Regions from separate parts of the Streptomyces sp. NPDC087844 genome, predicted to be linked through region 4. Evidence: riboswitches for the same ligand, from Rfam matches in the RefSeq annotation. Region 4 holds a riboswitch; each other region holds the start of a gene.
What was found. Region 4 has a riboswitch for cobalamin ahead of ACIOKD_RS22325 (ABC transporter substrate-binding protein). Riboswitches for the same ligand answer to the same signal wherever they lie in the genome.
Positions count from the first base shown of each region.

Region 1: it holds a riboswitch for cobalamin, as region 4 does, so the genes downstream of both, ACIOKD_RS07160 (cobalamin biosynthesis protein) here and ACIOKD_RS22325 (ABC transporter substrate-binding protein) in region 4, are expected to answer to the same signal.
Region 2: it holds a riboswitch for cobalamin, as region 4 does, so the genes downstream of both, ACIOKD_RS32070 (energy-coupling factor ABC transporter permease) here and ACIOKD_RS22325 (ABC transporter substrate-binding protein) in region 4, are expected to answer to the same signal.
Region 3: it holds a riboswitch for cobalamin, as region 4 does, so the genes downstream of both, ACIOKD_RS06600 (ribonucleoside-diphosphate reductase subunit alpha) here and ACIOKD_RS22325 (ABC transporter substrate-binding protein) in region 4, are expected to answer to the same signal.

Region 1 is NZ_JBIUVD010000003.1:59,453-63,831, reverse strand. Features, by position in the region: gene ACIOKD_RS07165 (cobyric acid synthase) at 1-1,382, opposite strand, end outside; gene ACIOKD_RS07160 (cobalamin biosynthesis protein) at 1,379-2,359, opposite strand; cobalamin riboswitch at 2,473-2,609, opposite strand; gene ACIOKD_RS07155 (hypothetical protein) at 2,742-2,963, opposite strand; gene ACIOKD_RS07150 (anion permease) at 2,976-4,223, opposite strand.
Region 2 is NZ_JBIUVD010000021.1:43,791-48,169, forward strand. Features, by position in the region: gene cbiQ (cobalt ECF transporter T component CbiQ) at 1-290, opposite strand, end outside; gene ACIOKD_RS32065 (energy-coupling factor ABC transporter substrate-binding protein) at 297-698, opposite strand; gene ACIOKD_RS32070 (energy-coupling factor ABC transporter permease) at 695-1,498, opposite strand; cobalamin riboswitch at 1,528-1,710, opposite strand; gene ACIOKD_RS32075 (SgcJ/EcaC family oxidoreductase) at 2,513-3,253, shown strand; gene ACIOKD_RS32080 (cellulase family glycosylhydrolase) at 3,420-4,379, shown strand, end outside.
Region 3 is NZ_JBIUVD010000002.1:673,577-677,955, forward strand. Features, by position in the region: gene ACIOKD_RS06600 (ribonucleoside-diphosphate reductase subunit alpha) at 1-1,480, opposite strand, end outside; cobalamin riboswitch at 1,618-1,817, opposite strand; gene ACIOKD_RS06605 (GNAT family N-acetyltransferase) at 1,875-2,411, opposite strand; gene ACIOKD_RS06610 (nucleoside hydrolase) at 2,419-3,408, opposite strand; gene mctP (monocarboxylate uptake permease MctP) at 3,596-4,379, opposite strand, start outside.
Region 4 is NZ_JBIUVD010000011.1:92,826-97,204, reverse strand. Features, by position in the region: gene ACIOKD_RS22330 (FecCD family ABC transporter permease) at 1-669, opposite strand, end outside; gene ACIOKD_RS22325 (ABC transporter substrate-binding protein) at 678-1,706, opposite strand; cobalamin riboswitch at 1,773-1,960, opposite strand; gene ACIOKD_RS22320 (CoA-binding protein) at 2,301-2,708, shown strand; gene ACIOKD_RS22315 (MHYT domain-containing protein) at 2,765-3,646, opposite strand; gene ACIOKD_RS22310 (VOC family protein) at 3,843-4,379, opposite strand, start outside.

The DNA of each region.
Region 1 (4,379 bases), on a different contig from region 4:
GCCGCGGACGCCACCTCGCGCAGGAAGGCACGCCGGAAGCCGTCCGACTCCAGTGAACCGTGCCAGTGCGTCCCCCAGACCTGCCCGACCCGGCAGCCGTCCAAGAAGGGCTCCCCTCCTGTGACATGGGCGACCCCGTGATGGATCTCGTACCCCTGGACGGGTTCGCCGAGGGCCTCGCCGACGGGCCGGGTGAGGGTCTTCTCGCGCGCGAACCGCACGCGTACCGGGAGGAGTCCGAGGCCGTCGACGGCACCGGCCCTCGACTCGACCTCGTCCTCGATGTGTTCGCCGAGGAGCTGGAAGCCGCCGCAGATGCCCAGCACGGGGCGCCCTTCGGCGGCCCTGCGCACCAGGGCGTCCGCGAGGCCGCGCCGCCGCAGCCACTCCAGGGCCCGGACCGTGCCCCGGGTGCCGGGTACGACGACCAGGTCGGCGTCGACGAGTTCCTCGGCGCGGTCCACGAACCGTACGACGACGCCCGGTTCGGCGGCGAGGGCGTCCAGGTCCGTGAAGTTGGACATCAGGGGGATCGCGCAGACGGCGACCCGCAGGATGTCCTCGCCGACGGGGGAGGAGACCTCGGACTCGCGTACCGACCCCCGCAGGGACACTCCGAGCCCGTCCTCCTCGTCGATGCCGAGGCCGTGCCGGAAGGGCAGGACGCCGTAGGTGTGCCGCCCGGTGAGCCCGTGCAGCATGTCGATGCCGGGTTCGAGCAGCGAGACGTCCCCGCGGAACTTGTTCACCAGGAACCCGGCGACCAGCTCCTGGTCCTCGCGCGACAGCAGGGCCACCGTCCCGAAGAACGAGGCGAAGACCCCGCCGCGGTCGATGTCCCCCACCACGAGCACGGGCAGCCGCGCGCCCCGCGCGATCCCCATGTTCACGATGTCGGTGCGCCGCAGATTGATCTCGGCGGGACTGCCCGCTCCCTCACAGATCACCGCGTCATACGTGCCCCGCAACTCGGCCAGACAGTCCAGCACGGTTCCGAGCAACGCCTCCTGGCGTCCGCCGTGATAGCCGCGCGCACTCAGCTCGCCGACGGGCTTCCCCATCAGGACGACCTGACTGCTGCGGTCACCGCCCGGCTTGAGCAGGACGGGGTTCATGAGCACGGAGGGCTCCACGCGGGCGGCCTGCGCCTGCATGGCCTGCGCGCGCCCGATCTCCGCGCCCTCGCGCGTCACGAACGAGTTCAGCGACATGTTCTGCGCCTTGAACGGCGCGACCTTGACGCCCCGGCGCACCAGCCACCGGCAGATCCCGGCGGTCACGACGCTCTTGCCCGCGTCGGAGGTCGTACCGGCGACGAGCAGCCCGCCGCCCGGCCTCCCGCCCGGTCCTCCGCCCGGCCTCCCGCCCGTTCCCCCGCTCATGACGTACGCCCTCTCGTGACCCGCGACTTGGTGAGCGACCTGGTGAGCGAGGTGGCGAGCAGCCGCCCGGCGACACTCGCGCCCAGCGCGAGCAGGCCCACGCGCCGCGAGAGCCGGACGGCCCGCTCGATGTCCTCGATGCGCACGGCCTGCCCCGGACCGTTGAGCACGGGCCGGTGCTCGACCCGTCCCGCGTACGAGAGCGTGCCGCCGAGCCGTACTCCGAGCGCACCCGCGAACGAGGCCTCCACGGGCCCGGCGTTGGGACTCGGATGCTTGGCGGCGTCGGCGCGCCAGGCGCGGACGGCCCCTCGCGGATTCCCCCCGGCGACGGCGGCGAGGACCGCGGTCAGCCGTGCCCCGGGCCACCCCACCACGTCGTCGAGGCGGGCGGACGCCCATCCGTACCGCCGGTGACGGGCCGACCTGTGCCCGACCATGGCGTCCAGCGTGTTGACGGCCCGGAACCCGACCAGACCGGGTACGCCCGCGACCGCGCCCCACACCAGGGCGCCCACGACGGCGTCGGAGGTGTTCTCGGCGACCGACTCGACCACCGCGCGGGCGATCCCGTCGGCGTCCAGCGCCTGCGGGTCGCGTCCGCACAGATGCGGCAGCCGCTCACGGGCCACCTCGATGTCCCCGGCGGCCAGCGCCCCGCCGACGGCCCGGGCCTCGCGCCCGAGCGAGGTCCCCCCGACCACGGCCCAGGTGGCGGCCGCGGTCAGGACGACGGAGGCGACGGGGGAGGTACGTACGGAACGCTCGGCGGCCACGGCGAGGGAGACGGCGCCGCCCGCGCACACGGCGGTGTGCAGCGCGCCCCGGCCCCGGTGGTCGCGCCACAGAGCCCGCTCGACGGCTCCCGCGGCCCGGCCGAACGCGGCGACCGGATGTCCCCGGCGGGGATCGCCGAGCAGCAGGTCACCGAGGAGGCCGGCGGCGGCGCCGTACGCGAAGACGCGATCGGCTCGCATCCGTTCAGCCCGCCACTGCACGAGACGAGATCCTCGTACCTGGCCTGGGCACACCGGTCCACAACAGGTGGGCGCGCATGGCGATATGTCCTCACTCAGGGTGTCCACGCCCTGGTTCGACGAGACCGACGGAGAGAGTTCCTGGCTCCCGGGGGGATCGATTCCCCGGTGACAGTGGCGGGACCGCGCCGGATTCGCACCGGCTTCCTCTTCTGCCGACGTACATGGCCTCGGCAGTCCACCACGGTCCGAGAACACCCGTCAACTTGCCGTTGACCTGCGGCGGGAGAGTGTGCTGAGGCCCACACACGGACGCGGGACGGCCCCGCCGACCGTGGGGGTCGACGGGGCCGTCCCGTACAGAACGGACGTGCCGCGAGGGTCAGGCGACGATCAGATAGATCCCGTACGCCACGGCCGCCGCGCAGGCGGCGAAGCAGGCGTACGCGCCGGTGACCGCGAGGGTCGCGGAGCCACCCTGTGCGGCGGCCGACTCGCGCTTGGTGAGGCCGACGATGCCGAGGGTGAAGAGGCCCACGAGGGCGACGGTGGAGATGAGACTGACTCCGAACACGGAGCCGAGGGCTGCCCAGTCGATCTGCATGCGGTTCGTTCCTTACACCGTGGCCGGACGGGCGGGCTCGGCGTCCGGGCCCGGGATGGTGGTCTTGAGGTCGTCGGTCGCCTTCGTGGTCGTGGCGACGGGGCCCGCGGGAGGCGGGGTGACCGCGGCGATCGCGGTGGTCACGACGCCCGCGGGCGCGTGGTCGTCGTTGACGTTGTCGACGGTGACGGGCTGGCGGCGGGACAGCGTCCAGATGACCGCGGAGCCGGCGATCAGCAGCGCGCCGGTGAGGATGATGCCCCAGGTGCCCTGCTGGGTCAGGAACTCGGCGCCCGCGCCGACCAGACCGGCGGCGGGGAGCGTGAGGCCCCAGGCGACGAACATGCGGGTCGCGGTCGACCAGCGGACGACACCGCCCTTGCGGCCCAGGCCCGAACCCATCACGGCGCCGGAGCAGGACTGGGTGGTCGAGAGGGAGAAGCCGAGGTGCGAGGAGGCCAGGATGACCGTCGCGGCGCTGGTCTGGGCGGCGAAGCCCTGCGGCGGCGCGAGATCGGTGAGGCCCCTGCCCATGGTGCGGATGATGCGCCAGCCGCCCAGGTAGGTGCCGAGCGCGATGGCGATACCGGCCGAGACGATGACCCACAGGGGAGGGTTCGAGCCGGGCGCGAGCACGCCGCCGGTGACCAGGGCCAGGGTGATGATGCCCATGGTCTTCTGCGCGTCGTTCGTGCCGTGGGCCAGCGAGACCAGCCCCGCGGAGGTGATCTGACCGGCGCGGTACCCCTTGGAGGTCGCCTTCTCACCGGCCTGCCTGCTGATCCGGTACGTCAGCCGGGTGGCGAGCATCGCGGCGAGTCCGGCCACCACGGGCGCGGCGATCGCCGGGAGGAGGACCTTGGTGATCACGGTCGAGCCGTTCACCGAGGACCAGCCCGCCGACATCACCGCGGCGCCGATCAGGCCGCCGAAGAGCGCGTGGGACGAACTGGAGGGCAGACCCAGGAGCCAGGTCAGCAGATTCCACAGAATGGCGCCGACGAGCGCCGCGAAGATCACCTCGGTGCGGATTCCCTCTTCGTTGATGAGGCCGCCGGAGATCGTCTTGGCGACCTCCACGGAGAGGAACGCACCGACGAGGTTCAGCACGGCGGACATGGCCACCGCCGTCTTGGGCTTGAGGGCGCCGGTCGAGATGGTCGTCGCCATCGCGTTGGCAGTGTCGTGGAAACCGTTCGTGAAATCGAACACGAGAGCGGTAACGATCACGATTCCGAGGAGGAGCGTGATGTGTTCCATTTACCCAGGCTTCTGTTGGACGACAGTGGCACAGGGAACGTAAGCAACCTGGGTGAACGGAAGATGAACTGAGTCGGGCGGTGGGGTGACCCAATCGAGGTGCCGCCCTTCCGCTTGTGTCGAAGTGGCGGCGAGGGCTCTCGAAAGTGCGGGGAG
Region 2 (4,379 bases), on a different contig from region 4:
CCCTCCGCCAGGGTCACGAACCCGTCCGGGCCGCCGACCTGGAGCAGCAGAGGGAGCGCACCGGTCACGCAGAAGCCCAGCGGCACCCGGTAGGCGCGCCAGAGCCGGCGGCCGGGTACCGCGGCCGGGCCCAGCAGCACGGCGAGGGCGGTCACCAGGACCAGGGCGGCGCCCGGCCAGGGCGGGAGAGAGATCGCCAGGACGGTCAGGCCGAGACCGAGCACGGCCTTGTCCACGGGGTGGCGGTGGCGCCAGCGACTGCTGTGCGCCGCCGCGTCGATGGGCAGCACGAAGGCTCAGGTCCGTTCGGTCGGCCGGTTCGGTCCGGCCGGGGACTCACCGGCGCCGCCGGGCACCCTTGCCGTCGCGTCCTGGGCGCCCTCCCGCTGTGCCAGGACCCGCAGTTCGCCCTGGCGCCTGCCTCGGCGCAGGCCGAAGTAGTAGGCGAGGACTCCCGCGCCGAGGGCGGCCTGGAGGGCGAACAGCGCCGACTCGATCTCGTCGGACGGCGGCTCGTACAGGGGCGAGAACCACGGCTCGTAGTCCGGCTCGATCTCGGTGATCGCGGTCTCCGCCTCCGCGTCGGCGCCCGCGAACGGCTCCTCCTTGTGGTCGCCCATGCCGAAGGCCAGCGGCAGGACGGCGAGCGCGGCCACGACGAGCAGCAGCAGGGCGTTGATCTTCGCGTTACGGCTCATCGGGCCACCGTCCCGGTCGTCCCGGTCGTCTCATTCGTCCCGGGCGTCTCGGGCGTCTCGGGCGTCCCGGGCGTCCCGGGCGTCCCTGGCGTCTCGGTTGTTCCGGTTGTTCCGGAGTTCTCGGACCGGGACCGCCCGCCGGCCAGGAACACGCCGAGCCGGGTCAGTTCGCCCTTGCTCGACTGCACCAGCAGCCGCATCACGAGCACGGTGAGCAGCCCCTCGCTCACCGCGAGCGGGATCTGGGTGACGGCGAAGATCGAGCCGAACTTGCCGAGCGCGCCCGGGAATCCGCTGCTCGGGTCGGGGAACGCGAGCGCGAGCTGCACGCTGGTGACGCAGTAGGTGGACAGGTCGGCGACGAACGCGGCGAAGAACACCGCGACCATCAGCGGCACGTCGAACCGTCGGAGCAGCCGGTACACGGCGTAGCCGGCCCACGGGCCGACGATCGCCATCGAGAAGACGTTGGCGCCCAGCGTGGTCAGTCCGCCGTGGGCGAGCAGCAGCGCCTGGAAGAGCAGGGTGATGGTGCCCAGGACCGCCATGATCGGTGGCCGGAACAGGATGGCGCCGAGGCCGGTGCCGGTGGGATGGGAACAACTGCCGGTCACCGACGGCAGTTTCAGTGCGGAGAGAACGAAGGTGAAGGCCCCCGACGCGCCGATGAGGAGCGTGCTCTCGGGATGTTCTCTGACCTCACGGGTGAGCGACCGGACTCCGTGGACGACGAACGGCGCCGACGCGACGCCCCAGGCGACCGCGTGCGCCGGAGGAAGGAAACCCTCGGCTATGTGCATGGCTCAGCAGACCCTCTCCAGCACCTCGTGGATGGTTGACGTGCCTTGGCCGGTCTCCTGGCTTACGGGTAACACCGCCCGTGCTCCGCCTTCCCGGGTCCAAGGACCCAGTGGCTGCCCGTAAGGGCCGGAGCCGGACTTCCCGATCACAGTGGCGAGGGCCGCACCGGCATCACACCGATTTCCCGAGCACCAAGGCGTCGTGACAGTAGTGCGCGTACAGGGGTGGTGACAAGCGGCCCTCGGGCGCCTGACCAGGGAACACAATGGTCAGGGGCCTTTTTCTGTCGGATCGGGAGCTTGGTCGGACCTCGGTCTGTACCGCTTCGAAGCGGTTGCGCACGACGGTGAGGGCGAGCCCCGTCGGACCGCTGATGCCATCCGAAGAGGAAGCCTGTCGAACGTGAAGTTGTCGGAGTCGTTGGGGTTCACCGTGACCGTCGCGGTGCTCGTGGGGTGGCCGGGGCCGAGGCTGCGCTCGCTGTCGGCCAGGGCGTGCGTGAACAAGTCGGTACCGCGGGGGATTTCCCGCCTCATGGTGGGCGTGGGACAGGTCGCAGCGGGAGAGCACGGTGTCGGGGTGGTCGGCGCCCAGGACGCGTTCGCTGTCGGCCAGGTTTCGCTCGGGCGATGTCACGGCCTGTTTGAGGTGTCCTGCCTGCGGACAGGCGCCCGCGAGGTGCTCGCGCGATCTCAGGGTGTCCGGGTGGTCGGGCCCGAGGCCGTGTTCGTGCTTGGCCGCCTGACGCTCGAAGTGGGGCACCACGTGGTCCCCGGCGCGGGCTGTCCGCTCCTCGGCCGGGGCGACGGGAACCCCGCAAGGGACCGCTCCTTTGCGGCCTGTCACCCGAGTACGTACGGCATGCGCCCCTGGGGTTCCCGGAACAGGCCACACCGCCCTGTCGGGCGCCGCCTTCTGCGGCGCCGGTACACAAGAGGTGCTGCGGGGGCGTCGATTCGGCTCGCCACGGTTCGTCGGTGAGGTACAAGGTCTCAGGAACACCGGGAGGAACCATGAAGTACATGCTGCTGGTCTGCGGCGACGACACCGCCGACGCCTCGGGTATGGCACCGGTCGAGCCATGGGTGGAGGAGTTGAGCGCGCGGCGCGGTGTACTGCTGCACGGCCATCGGCTGCGGCCCCCGGCCGACGCGGTGACCGTGCGCGTACGCGACGGTGAAGTGCTGCGCACCGACGGGCCGTTCGCGGAGACGAAGGAGTACGTCGCCGGGTACGACATCCTTGAGTGCGACAGTCTGGAGGAGGCCCTGGAGGCGGCCGCGCGGCATCCGGTGGCGACCATCGGGGCCATGGAGGTGCGCGCGTTCTGGGACGACGAGGACACCGAGGGGGACATCCGCCGGCTCGACGCGGAACTGACGGCCGCCGGGCGCGAGCGGGACTTCGACCGGGCGATGGCTTGTTACGCACCCGACGCGGAGGTGTTCCACCCGGTGAGCGGCCTGGAGCAGCGCGGGGTCGAGGCGCTCCGCAAGGCCGAGGAGGTGTGGTTCTCGACCTTGTCCGGGCCGGTGGAACGCGAGGTGCTCGAATTCCGCGTGCGGGCCGACGAGAGCATCGCCTTCAGCCACGCGCTCGTGCGGATGCGCGTCACGCCGGTAGGCGGCGACGCGCTGGACACCACGGCGCGGGTGACCACCGGTTACCGACTGACGGGCGACCGCTGGCTGATCGTCCATCAGCACACGTCCGTGGCCCTCGACAGCACGGTCCCCGGAGCCGCCGGGTCCTGAATGAGCCCTGGAGGGGCCTGGCTGGAGGCCCCTCCAGCACATCCGTTACGCGCCCGAGCATGCGCCAAGTCTTGACGTGCTCCTGGCGAGATGCCTCTATGGGAGCGCTCCCACTTTCCCGAAACCCGAAACCCGAGTTTCTTGGCGCTCACTCCCTGGAGTCGCAGTGAGAAGAACAAGAAGCACGACACGGAAAAACCCTGTCAGCGCGTTGCTCGCCGCACTGGCCGCCTTCCTCGGGCTCGTCGTTCTCGGCGCGCTCGTACCGACCGCCGCACATGCCCAGTTGCCTGGTGAGTCGTCCGGCGCGTCCCCGGGCGTCCTCGCGACCGGTCTCCATATCGACAACGGCCGCCTGCTCGAAGGCAACGGCAACGATTTCGTCATGCGCGGCGTCAACCACGCCCACACCTGGTATCCGGGCGAGACGCAGTCGCTGGCCGACATCAAGGCGCTCGGCGCCAACTCCGTCCGCGTCGTCCTCTCCGACGGTCACCGCTGGAGCAGGAACAGCCCCGAGGACGTGGCCGCCGTCATCGCCCAGTGCAAGGCCAACCGGCTGATCTGTGTACTGGAGGTGCACGACACCACCGGCTACGGCGAGGATGCCGCGGCCGGCACGCTCGACCACGCGGCCGACTACTGGATCGGCCTCAAGAGCGTGCTCACCGGCCAGGAGAACTACGTCATCGTCAACATCGGCAACGAGCCCTGGGGCAACACCGACCCCGCGGGCTGGACCGATCCGACGATCGCCGCAGTCAAGAAGCTGCGCGCCGCCGGGTTCGAGCACACCATCATGGTGGACGCGCCCAACTGGGGCCAGGACTGGCAAGGAGTCATGCGGGCCAACGCCCAGGCCGTCTACGACGCCGACACCACCGGCAACCTGATCTTCTCGATCCACATGTACAGCGTCTTCGACACCGCGGCGGAGATCACCGACTACCTGAACGCGTTCGTCACCGCGAAACTACCCATCCTCATAGGTGAGTTCGGCGGTCCGGCCGACCAGTACGGCGACCCGGACGAGGACACCATGATGGCCACGGCGCAGCAGCTGCGCCTCGGTTACCTCGCCTGGTCCTGGAGCGGTAACACCGACCCGATCCTGGACCTCACGATC
Region 3 (4,379 bases), on a different contig from region 4:
CGAGCCGCTCCCAGTCGATGTCCTGCGCGTCCGCGTCCACGAAGGCGCCGAGGTTGACCGAACCGAGGTTGCAGACCGCGGTCTCCCCGTCGTCCGTGACCTCCAGGATCTCGGTGCACAGGTTCGAGGAGTGGACTGTGTGGCCGGGCAGCGCCGTCTGGTTGGCCGTGCGGTTGGCGGCGTCCTTGAAGGTCATCCAGCCGTTGCCGGTCTGCGCGAGGGTACGCATCATGCGGCCGTACAGCTCACGGGCGGGGATGGTCTTCCTGGCGAGCCCGGCGGCCTCCGCCCTCCGGTACGCGGCGTCGAACTCCTCGCCCCACAGGTCGACCAGCTCGGGCACGTCCGAGGGCGAGAACAGTGACCAGTCGCGGTCCTCGTTCACCCGGCGCATGAACTCGTCGGGGATCCAGTGCGCGAGGTTCAGGTTGTGCGTGCGCCGGGCGTCCTCACCGGTGTTGTCGCGCAGCTCCAGGAACTCCTCGATGTCGGAGTGCCAGGTCTCCAGGTAGACCGCGGCCGCGCCCTTGCGCCGGCCGCCCTGGTTCACCGCGGCGACCGAGGCGTCGAGGGTCTTCAGGAACGGGACGATGCCGTTCGAGTGCCCGTTCGTACCGCGGATCAGCGAACCGCGCGAACGGATCCGGGAGTACGAGAGGCCGATGCCGCCGGCGTGCTTGGAGAGGCGGGCCACCTGGTGGTAGCGGTCGTAGATCGAGTCCAGCTCGTCCAGCGGGGAGTCGAGGAGGTAGCAGGACGACATCTGCGGGTGGCGCGTACCGGAGTTGAAGAGCGTGGGGGAGGAGGGCAGGTAGTCGAGGCGGCTCATCAGCCGGTACAGGGAGGCGACTTCGTCGACGGAGCGGGTCCCCGCTTCTGAATCGAGCACGGTGTCCTCGGCGAGACCGCTCGCCACCCGCAGCATGAAGTGCTGGGGCGTCTCGATGACGGACCGCGTGATCGGGTGCCGCAGCAGGTACCGGCTGTGCAGGGTGCGCAGGCCGAAGTAGCCGAAGCGGTCGTCGGCACCCTCGGCGGAGGCGGCGTCGGTCAGCGCGTCGAGGCGGGCCGCGTGGTGGCGTACGAACTCGGCCGTGCGGTCGGCGATCAGGCCCTCGCGGTGGCCGACGGCGACCGACTCGGAGAAGGAGCGCACGCCCTGCGAGGCGGCCTCCGCGGCGATGGTGACGGTCAGCAGGCGGGCGGCCAGCTTCGAGTACACGGGGTCCTCGGAGATGAGGCCGGCCGCCGCCTCCGTGGCCAGCTCACGCAGTTCGGGCTCGTCCGCGGCGGCGGACCGGCCGCGCAGGGCGGCGGCGGCGACCCGGCCGGGGTCGGCGCCGGGGAGGTCGGCGGTGAAGTCGGTCAGGATCCGCAGCAACGCGGTTCCCGGCCCGTCGGCCTCGGCCCTGTCCTGCTGATCCCGGGTCGCTGTCGCTGTCGCTGTGGCGGAGACCGGATCGGCTGGCGCGATGGTCACGTGGGGCTCTCCCTCGCTCGGCACGGGGCCTCGGCGGGAGGGGGTTCGGGGCACACGGGGGTACGCGCTTCGGGCAGCGGTACGCCGCGTCCACCGGCCCACTCCACGAGGCCCGGACGTCATGCGCCCGGACCGGACGGCCTGGGCGCGCTGTCGGCAGGTGCTCGGACTGACTCCTGTTACGCGACATTCGGGCATGCGGACATCTGACAGCTGAATCCGACATCTGGGCATGCGGGCATATCACGTACAAGTACACCGTTGCGGGACAGTTCCGGATTCGCACCGGATTCCCCTGCGACGACAGCGAGCATGAGCATACATCTTGTGTCGGGTTCCGAAAGCACCCCCACATGTTGTGTCGCGTCGGCCACGGACGGTCGAGCGGGGAGTGTCAGAGCGTCAACTCATAGGTGAGGAGCACGACGTCGTCCAGGTGCGGGAGGGGGTTCCAGTCGCGGACGGGGGTGCGGGTGAAACCGAGGCGCTCGTAGACGCGGTGGGCGCTGTGCATGGTGCGCTGGGTGGACAGCACGACGGCTCCGCAGCCGGCCGTGGCCCGGGCGCGGCCGACGCAGGCGCGCACGAGCAAGGTCCCCACGCCCCGGCCGCGGGCCTCCTTCGCGACCGCCAGCATCCGTATCTCGGCCTCGCCCGCACGCGCGATGTCGGCCATGGGCCCGCCGGACGGCACGAAGGTCACACCGCCGCGAAGCCGGTGCCGGGGCGGGCCCGAGCCCTCCGCGGCGGCGGCTTCGACGGCCACCAGCACGTCGGCGGCGGCGGCGCGCTTCGCCACGTTCCGCAGTTCGCCGAGATACGCGTCGTTCTCCCCGAAGTCGAGCAGTCCGTCCCCGAGGTAGGCCCGCGCGGTGATGTCGCCCAGGGCCGCGTACTCACCGGCCTCCGCCCGTCGGATCACGATGGTCATACGGACCTCAGCCCGTACCCGGCCACAGGGGCAGGGTCGAGACGAAGTCCTTCGTGAAGTCGCGCGGGCCAGGACCGAGGGCCACCCGGCCGGTGAGGCGGGCCCGCGCGGTCAGGGCGGGCGACTCGGGATAGTAGATACGTCCGGCGGCCGAGGGAACGAACACGGTCTGGCCGCGCGTGAGTTCGGCGGCCGACTCCACGATGACCGCCCCCTCCGCGAGCGTCACGAACGACTCGTCGGCGCACACACCGACGGCGAGCGGATCGTGCAGCGGACAGGTGCCGTCCCCGCCGCTGCGACGGTACGCCTCCATGTAGACCCGCAGCAGCCGGGCGGCGAGCGCGGTGCCGGGACCCGCCGCCTCCAGGGCCGCGAGGTCGGCGGGCCCGAACAGCCAGCGGTGCGAGGCGTCCAGGTCGACCATGGTGAACGGGATACCGGACGACAGGACCAGCTCGGCGGCGTCCGGGTCGGCCCACATGTTGAACTCGGCGACCGGAGTGATGTTCCCGGGCACGCGTGCCGCGCCGCCCATGAACACGAACTTGCCGACGCGCTGGGCGAATCCGGGGTCCTCCAGGAGCGCGATCGCCACGTTGGTGAGGGGGCCCGTCGCGCACACGGTCAGCTCGCCCTCGTACTCCCGGGAGAGTCGCAGCAGCGTCTGCGCGGAGGACTCCGCCGGGTGCGCCGCGGTCGAGTCGGGCAGTGTCTCGTCGCCGAGTCCCGCGGGGCCGTGGAAGTCGGCGGCGACGCGGTAGGGGAGGCGGGTCAGGGGGCGGCCCGCGCCGCGGTGGACGGGGACGTCCGCGTCGATGCGGAGGGTTCGCGCCAGGGCGCGGGCGTTGAGGTAGGTCTGCTCCGCGGGGAGGTTGCCGCCCACGGACGTGTAGGCCTTGAGGTCCCACAGGCCTGTGCCGAGCAGGTACTGGAGGGCTACGGCGTCGTCGATGCCGGGGTCGCTGTCGAGGACGATGGGGGTGCGTGGGGTCACCTGTCCACGGTATCCGCCGCTGTCCCCGGGGGCTGCGCCCCCAGACCCCGCTGTCGCGCTTGCGCGCTCGTCCTCAGACGCCGGACGGGCTGAAGATGCGCGGACGGTCCGCGCATCTTTCAGCCGTCCGGCGTCTGAGGACCGGGGGTTCGGGGGCGGAGCCCCTGAGTACGCCTCTAGGGCAGCCCTAGTGGCCCGCCCCCGCCGTCGCCGGCGGCAGTTCCACCTGGACGCCCTTGTCGCCCGCGTCGGCCGTGTAGTCCTCGGCGGAGGTCTCGTCGACCCCGTCGGGAGCCTTGACCGCCTTGAGGACGAAGGTCAGCACCACCGTCACGACCAGGTTCAGGACGAACGCGGTCAGCCCGATGTACCCGATCTCCCCGATCCCGGGAATCTCCTTCGACGACCCCCCGAAGTGCTTCTGCGTGGGCGAGGCCACCCCGTACGCGGCGACCGTGCCGTACAGCATTCCCACCGCCCAGCCCGCGAGCAGCGCCCACCGGTGGAACCAGCGCGTGAACAGTCCGCCGACCAGCGCCGGGAAGGTCTGCAGGATCCAGATCCCGCCGAGCAGCTGGAAGTTGATGGCGACCGTCTTGTCCATGGTCAGGACGAAGACCAGCGCGCCCACCTTCACCAGGAGCGAGACCAGTTTCGATACCTTCGTCTCCTGGGCGGGCGTCGCGTCGGGCTTGATGAAGTCCTTGTAGATGTTGCGGGTGAAGAGGTTCGCCGCAGCGATGGACATGATGGCCGCCGGCACGAGCGCGCCGATCCCGATCGCCGCGAACGCCACGCCCGCGAACCAGTCCGGGAACATGGTCTCGAAGAGCTGCGGAATCGCCAGCTGCCCGTTGTCCACCTTGATCCCGGCCGCGATCGCCATGAAGCCGAGCAGCGCGAGCAGGCCCAGCATCAGCGAGTACAGCGGCAGGATCGTGGTGTTGCGCCGGATCACCTCGCGGCTGCGC
Region 4 (4,379 bases):
CGCGTCGAGCGTGCGCGCGTACGCCAGACAGACCACGAGCGCGACCACCAGGACCGCGAGGCAGACCCGGACGTCGGTCCAGCCGACCCCGCCGAGTGAGCCGAGCAGCCAGAACAGCACACCGCGGGTGGTCTCGGCGTCGGCGGCGGTCATCACCACGAAGGACGTGAGCGCGGAGAAGAGCTGCATCGCGGCGACACCGCTGAGCACCACGCGGTCCGTCGTCCCGCCGAGGGTGTGGCTGAGCAGCAGGACGAGGCCGAACGAGAGCAGCGCTCCGAGGAACGCCCCCGCGGAGACCGACACCAGGCCGCCGCCTGCGCCGAGGACGACCACGACGACCGCGCCGGTCGACGCTCCGGAGGACACCCCGAGGACGAAGGGGTCGGCGAGCGGGTTGCGCAGCAGGGACTGCATCACCGCGCCGCACACGGCGAGCCCGGCTCCGCAGACGGCGGCCAGCAGGGTGCGCGGCAGTCGCAGCTGCCAGACGATCCCGTCCCGGATGGGGCTCAGTTCCGTACTCCCCCAGCCGAGATGGGACGCGACCACGGACCAGACGTCGGCTACGCGGATGTCCGCCGGGCCGATGGTGATGGCGACGGCGATCGATGCGACGAGCAGTGCCGCGCCGGCCGCGCAGAGCAGTCCCACGCGCGGCCGTGTCACCCGGCGGGTCACCCCGTGAGCCCGAACTCCCGAAGGGCGGCGGCCACTTGTTCGACGCCCTCGACGGTACGGATGGTCGGGTTCATGGCCTGCCCGCTGAGCAGGACGTACCGCTTCTTCCTCACGGCGGTCATGTTCTTGGTGACCGGGTCGGACTCCAGGAACTCGATCTTCCTCTTCGCGGACTCGGCGGTCTGCGACTTGCGGGTCAGATCGCCGATGACGAGGACGTCGGGGTCGCGGTCGGCGACCGTCTCCCAGTTGATCTGGGGCCATTCCTCGTGGGTGTCGTCGAAGACGTTCCTCGCGCCGAACGCCCGCGTGATGATGCCGGGGGCGCCGCAGCAGCCCGCCATGTAGGGCGACTCGGAGTTGGCGAACCAGTACAGGAGGGAGACGTCCGAGGCGTCGATGCCCGAAGTGGCCTTCTTCATGCGCTGCCGGAGCTCGGCGACCAGCTTGTCGCCCCGCTCCCGCACGCCGAACACCTCGGCCAGGTCACGTATCTCGCCGTAGACGGCGTCGATGCCGAGGGGCTGCTCGCGGGCGCCGTCGCCGTCGCCGGTGTTGTCCTTGCCCGCGCAGTCGGAGGGCGAGACGTACGCGGGTACGCCGAGCTTCTCGAACTGCTCGCGGGTGGCGACGCCCCCCTTGCCGAGCGTGGACACGAACGAGGCGGCGACGAAGTCGGGGTCGGCGTCCAGGACCCGTTCGAAGGAGGGGTTGTTGTCGGCGATCCGCTCGACCTTCGCGTCGGCCTTCTCCAGGCCCTTCATCACCGGGTCGGTCCAGGTGGCGGTGCCGGCCATCCGGTCGGCGAGGCCCAGCGAGAACAGGATCTCGGTGGTGCCCTGGTTGAGGGAGACGGCCCTTCGCGGCGGGGACTCCACGCGGACGGTGCGGCCGCAGTTCTCCAGGGTGACGGCCGCCGCGGGGGCCTTGCCGTCGGCGGGCGGGTCGGCGCCGCCGCAGCCGGTCAGCAGGACGATCCCGGACAGGAGCAGGGCGGCAGGACGGGCGGGGCGTGCGATGGGCACGGAAGTTCCTCAGACGTCGAGGGCTCGAACGCGGAGCCCGGTCGTACGGTGCTCCCCCGCCGTCTCGGGACCGCGGAGGCCGCCAGCAGGTCTTCGGACTCGGGTTCACCCGGACGAGGCGCCTTCCCGGACCGTTGATCCGATCCAGTGGCCGATGCCCCGCCCGTCACCCTCACCGCTGCGCGTCAGCTCCGGATTTCCACCGGATTCCCTGACCCACGTACATGGGTTCGACTGGCTTCGGCAAGCTATCACGGCACCTTTCGCAGCCACGCGGCAGTGCGGCGGAGGCCCCGGCTCCCGCCGCCCGTCAACGCCCAGGACCACAGCGTGGAGCTACTGGTGACCACACTCAGGTCAACTGCCGGCTTCTGGTCCCAGGCTCGCGGGAACCGCCGGCTTTTCAGGGGCGCGGGGAACCGCGCGAGCGGCCTGACCGGGCCGCACCCGCCCATGGCCCCCGCAGCCCCGACCTCCTGCGCGGGGTGCGCCAAGGGTCACCGCTCCGGCCGTCCGCGCGACCTCGGGAATCCCCGGGCCGCGCCCGCTGTTGTCCGCCGCAGCAGGCACACACCCACCCGCAGGAGGCCCCCCGTGCACGGCGACCCGGCAACGATCCGCAAGATCCTCACCGAGAGCGGCGACACCTGGGCCGTCGTGGGCCTGTCGTCCAACGAGCGGCGTGCCGCCTACGGCGTGGCGAACGTGCTCCAGCGCTACGGCAAGCGCGTGATCCCCGTCCACCCGAAGGCCGAGACGGTCCACGGGGAGAAGGGATACGCCTCCTTGGCGGACATCCCCTTCGAGGTCGACGTGGTCGATGTGTTCGTCAACAGCGACCTGGCCGGCCCCGTCGCCGACGAGGCGGTCTCCATCGGCGCCAAGGCCGTCTGGTTCCAGCTCGGCGTGATCGACGAGGCCGCGTACGAGCGCACCCGCGCGGCCGGCCTCGACATGGTCATGGACCGCTGCCCGGCGATCGAGATCCCCCGCCTGGGCTGACCCGGCGCGGCCGACCCGCTTGGGCCGTCCAGGCGACACCGGGACAGCCACCCTGTTCAGCCGTTGCGCCGGCCCGGCTCCCCGGGCTCGTACGCGCGCCGGTCCGTCCTGGGCGGGGCCTCGAACGCCGAGCCGGACCAGGCGGGCGGTTCCGTGCGCGGGGCGGGCGTCCGGCGGCGGGACGCGGTCCGGTTCCAGTCGCCGTCCCCGAGCACGAGCATCGGGTCGAACATCACCACGACTCCCGCGAGCGCCAGGAAGAGGACCGGGCCGATGAGCATCGGCAGCAGGAGCGAGTGGGCCGAGTCGCCCGCATCCGGTGTGCCGGCCGCGCCGTGCAGGTGCACACTGACGGCCGCCATCCCCGTGTAGTGCATCCCGGTCACCGCGACGCCCATGACCAGGCTCGCCGCCAGGCTGGTCAGGAAGCCGCGGATCGCGACCGCCGCCCAGAGCGCGGCGGTCGCGGCGACGACGGCGATCAGGACGGAGAGCGCGACGGTACGGGCCTCGTACCGCAGGTCCCCGTTCACACGAATGGCGGCCATGCCTATGTAGTGCATGGCCGCGACCCCGACGCCGGTGAACGTGCCCGCGATCAGCAGGGTCGTCGTGTTCGCACCGCGATAGCCGACGGCGAGGACGCCGAGACCGACCACGGCGATCGCCACCGCGAGGCTGAGAATCGTCAGGTTGACGTCGTAGCGGATACGGCTTTCCTCGACCTGGAATCCGATCATGGCGATGAAGTGCATCGTCCAGATGCCGCAGCCGATCGACGCCGCCCCCAGCGCGAGCCAGCCCGGTTTCCACGACCGGTCGTTGCGCAGGGACCGGGTGATGCAGCGCAGCCCCAGAGCGGCTCCCAGACAGGCCATGACATAGGCCGTGAGCGGTGTGACCGTTCCATAACTGAATCCGTCGACCGTACCTTGCATATGCCAACATCCCCCCGGAATACAACTGTTGCGGGGACAGATGTACGTGCCACAACAGGGCGACAGCAAGGGGTTTCGTGCAATTGCAGCCAACGGGCTTCTGTATCAGTCACTTCCGGTCACGATTGGACGCTTTTGCGCCGGAGGGAACCATTCTGGTGGCGCACCCCACAACCGCGGCCACCCGGCCGCGGCCTCACACCTGAGGCTTCGACGTCACCGTGAACTGCGCCCCGTCGGGATCCCGCAGCACCGCCTCCGTGGTGGTCGCGCCGTCCCGGACCGTACCGCCGTGATCCAGCGCGGCACGGACGCAGGCCTCGACGTCCGTGACCGCGAAATGGACCTGCCAGTGGGGCCGGATCGTGGGATCGGGCGCGGCCTCCACCGCGCCGGAGTGAATACGGGCCACCACGTCGCCGTCGCTCCGCAGGACCACCTCGTCCCCGTCGTAGTGCACCTCGCAGCAGCCGGGCCGCGAGGTCGCCCACTCCAGCACCTCGCCGTAGAACATCGCGGCGTCGAAGGCGTTGCGTGTGTGCAGTCGCAAGAAGGCGGGGGCGGCCCGGCGCCAGGTGTCCCAGCCGACGATGAGCTGGCCCTCCCAGATGCCGAAGACGGCCCCGTCGCGGTCCGCCAGCAGGGCCGCCCGGCCCGGTGGGAAGCCGATGGGCCCGACCGCCGCCGTACCGCCGCGCTCCTGGCCCCGGGCCACCGCCTCGTCGGCGCTGTC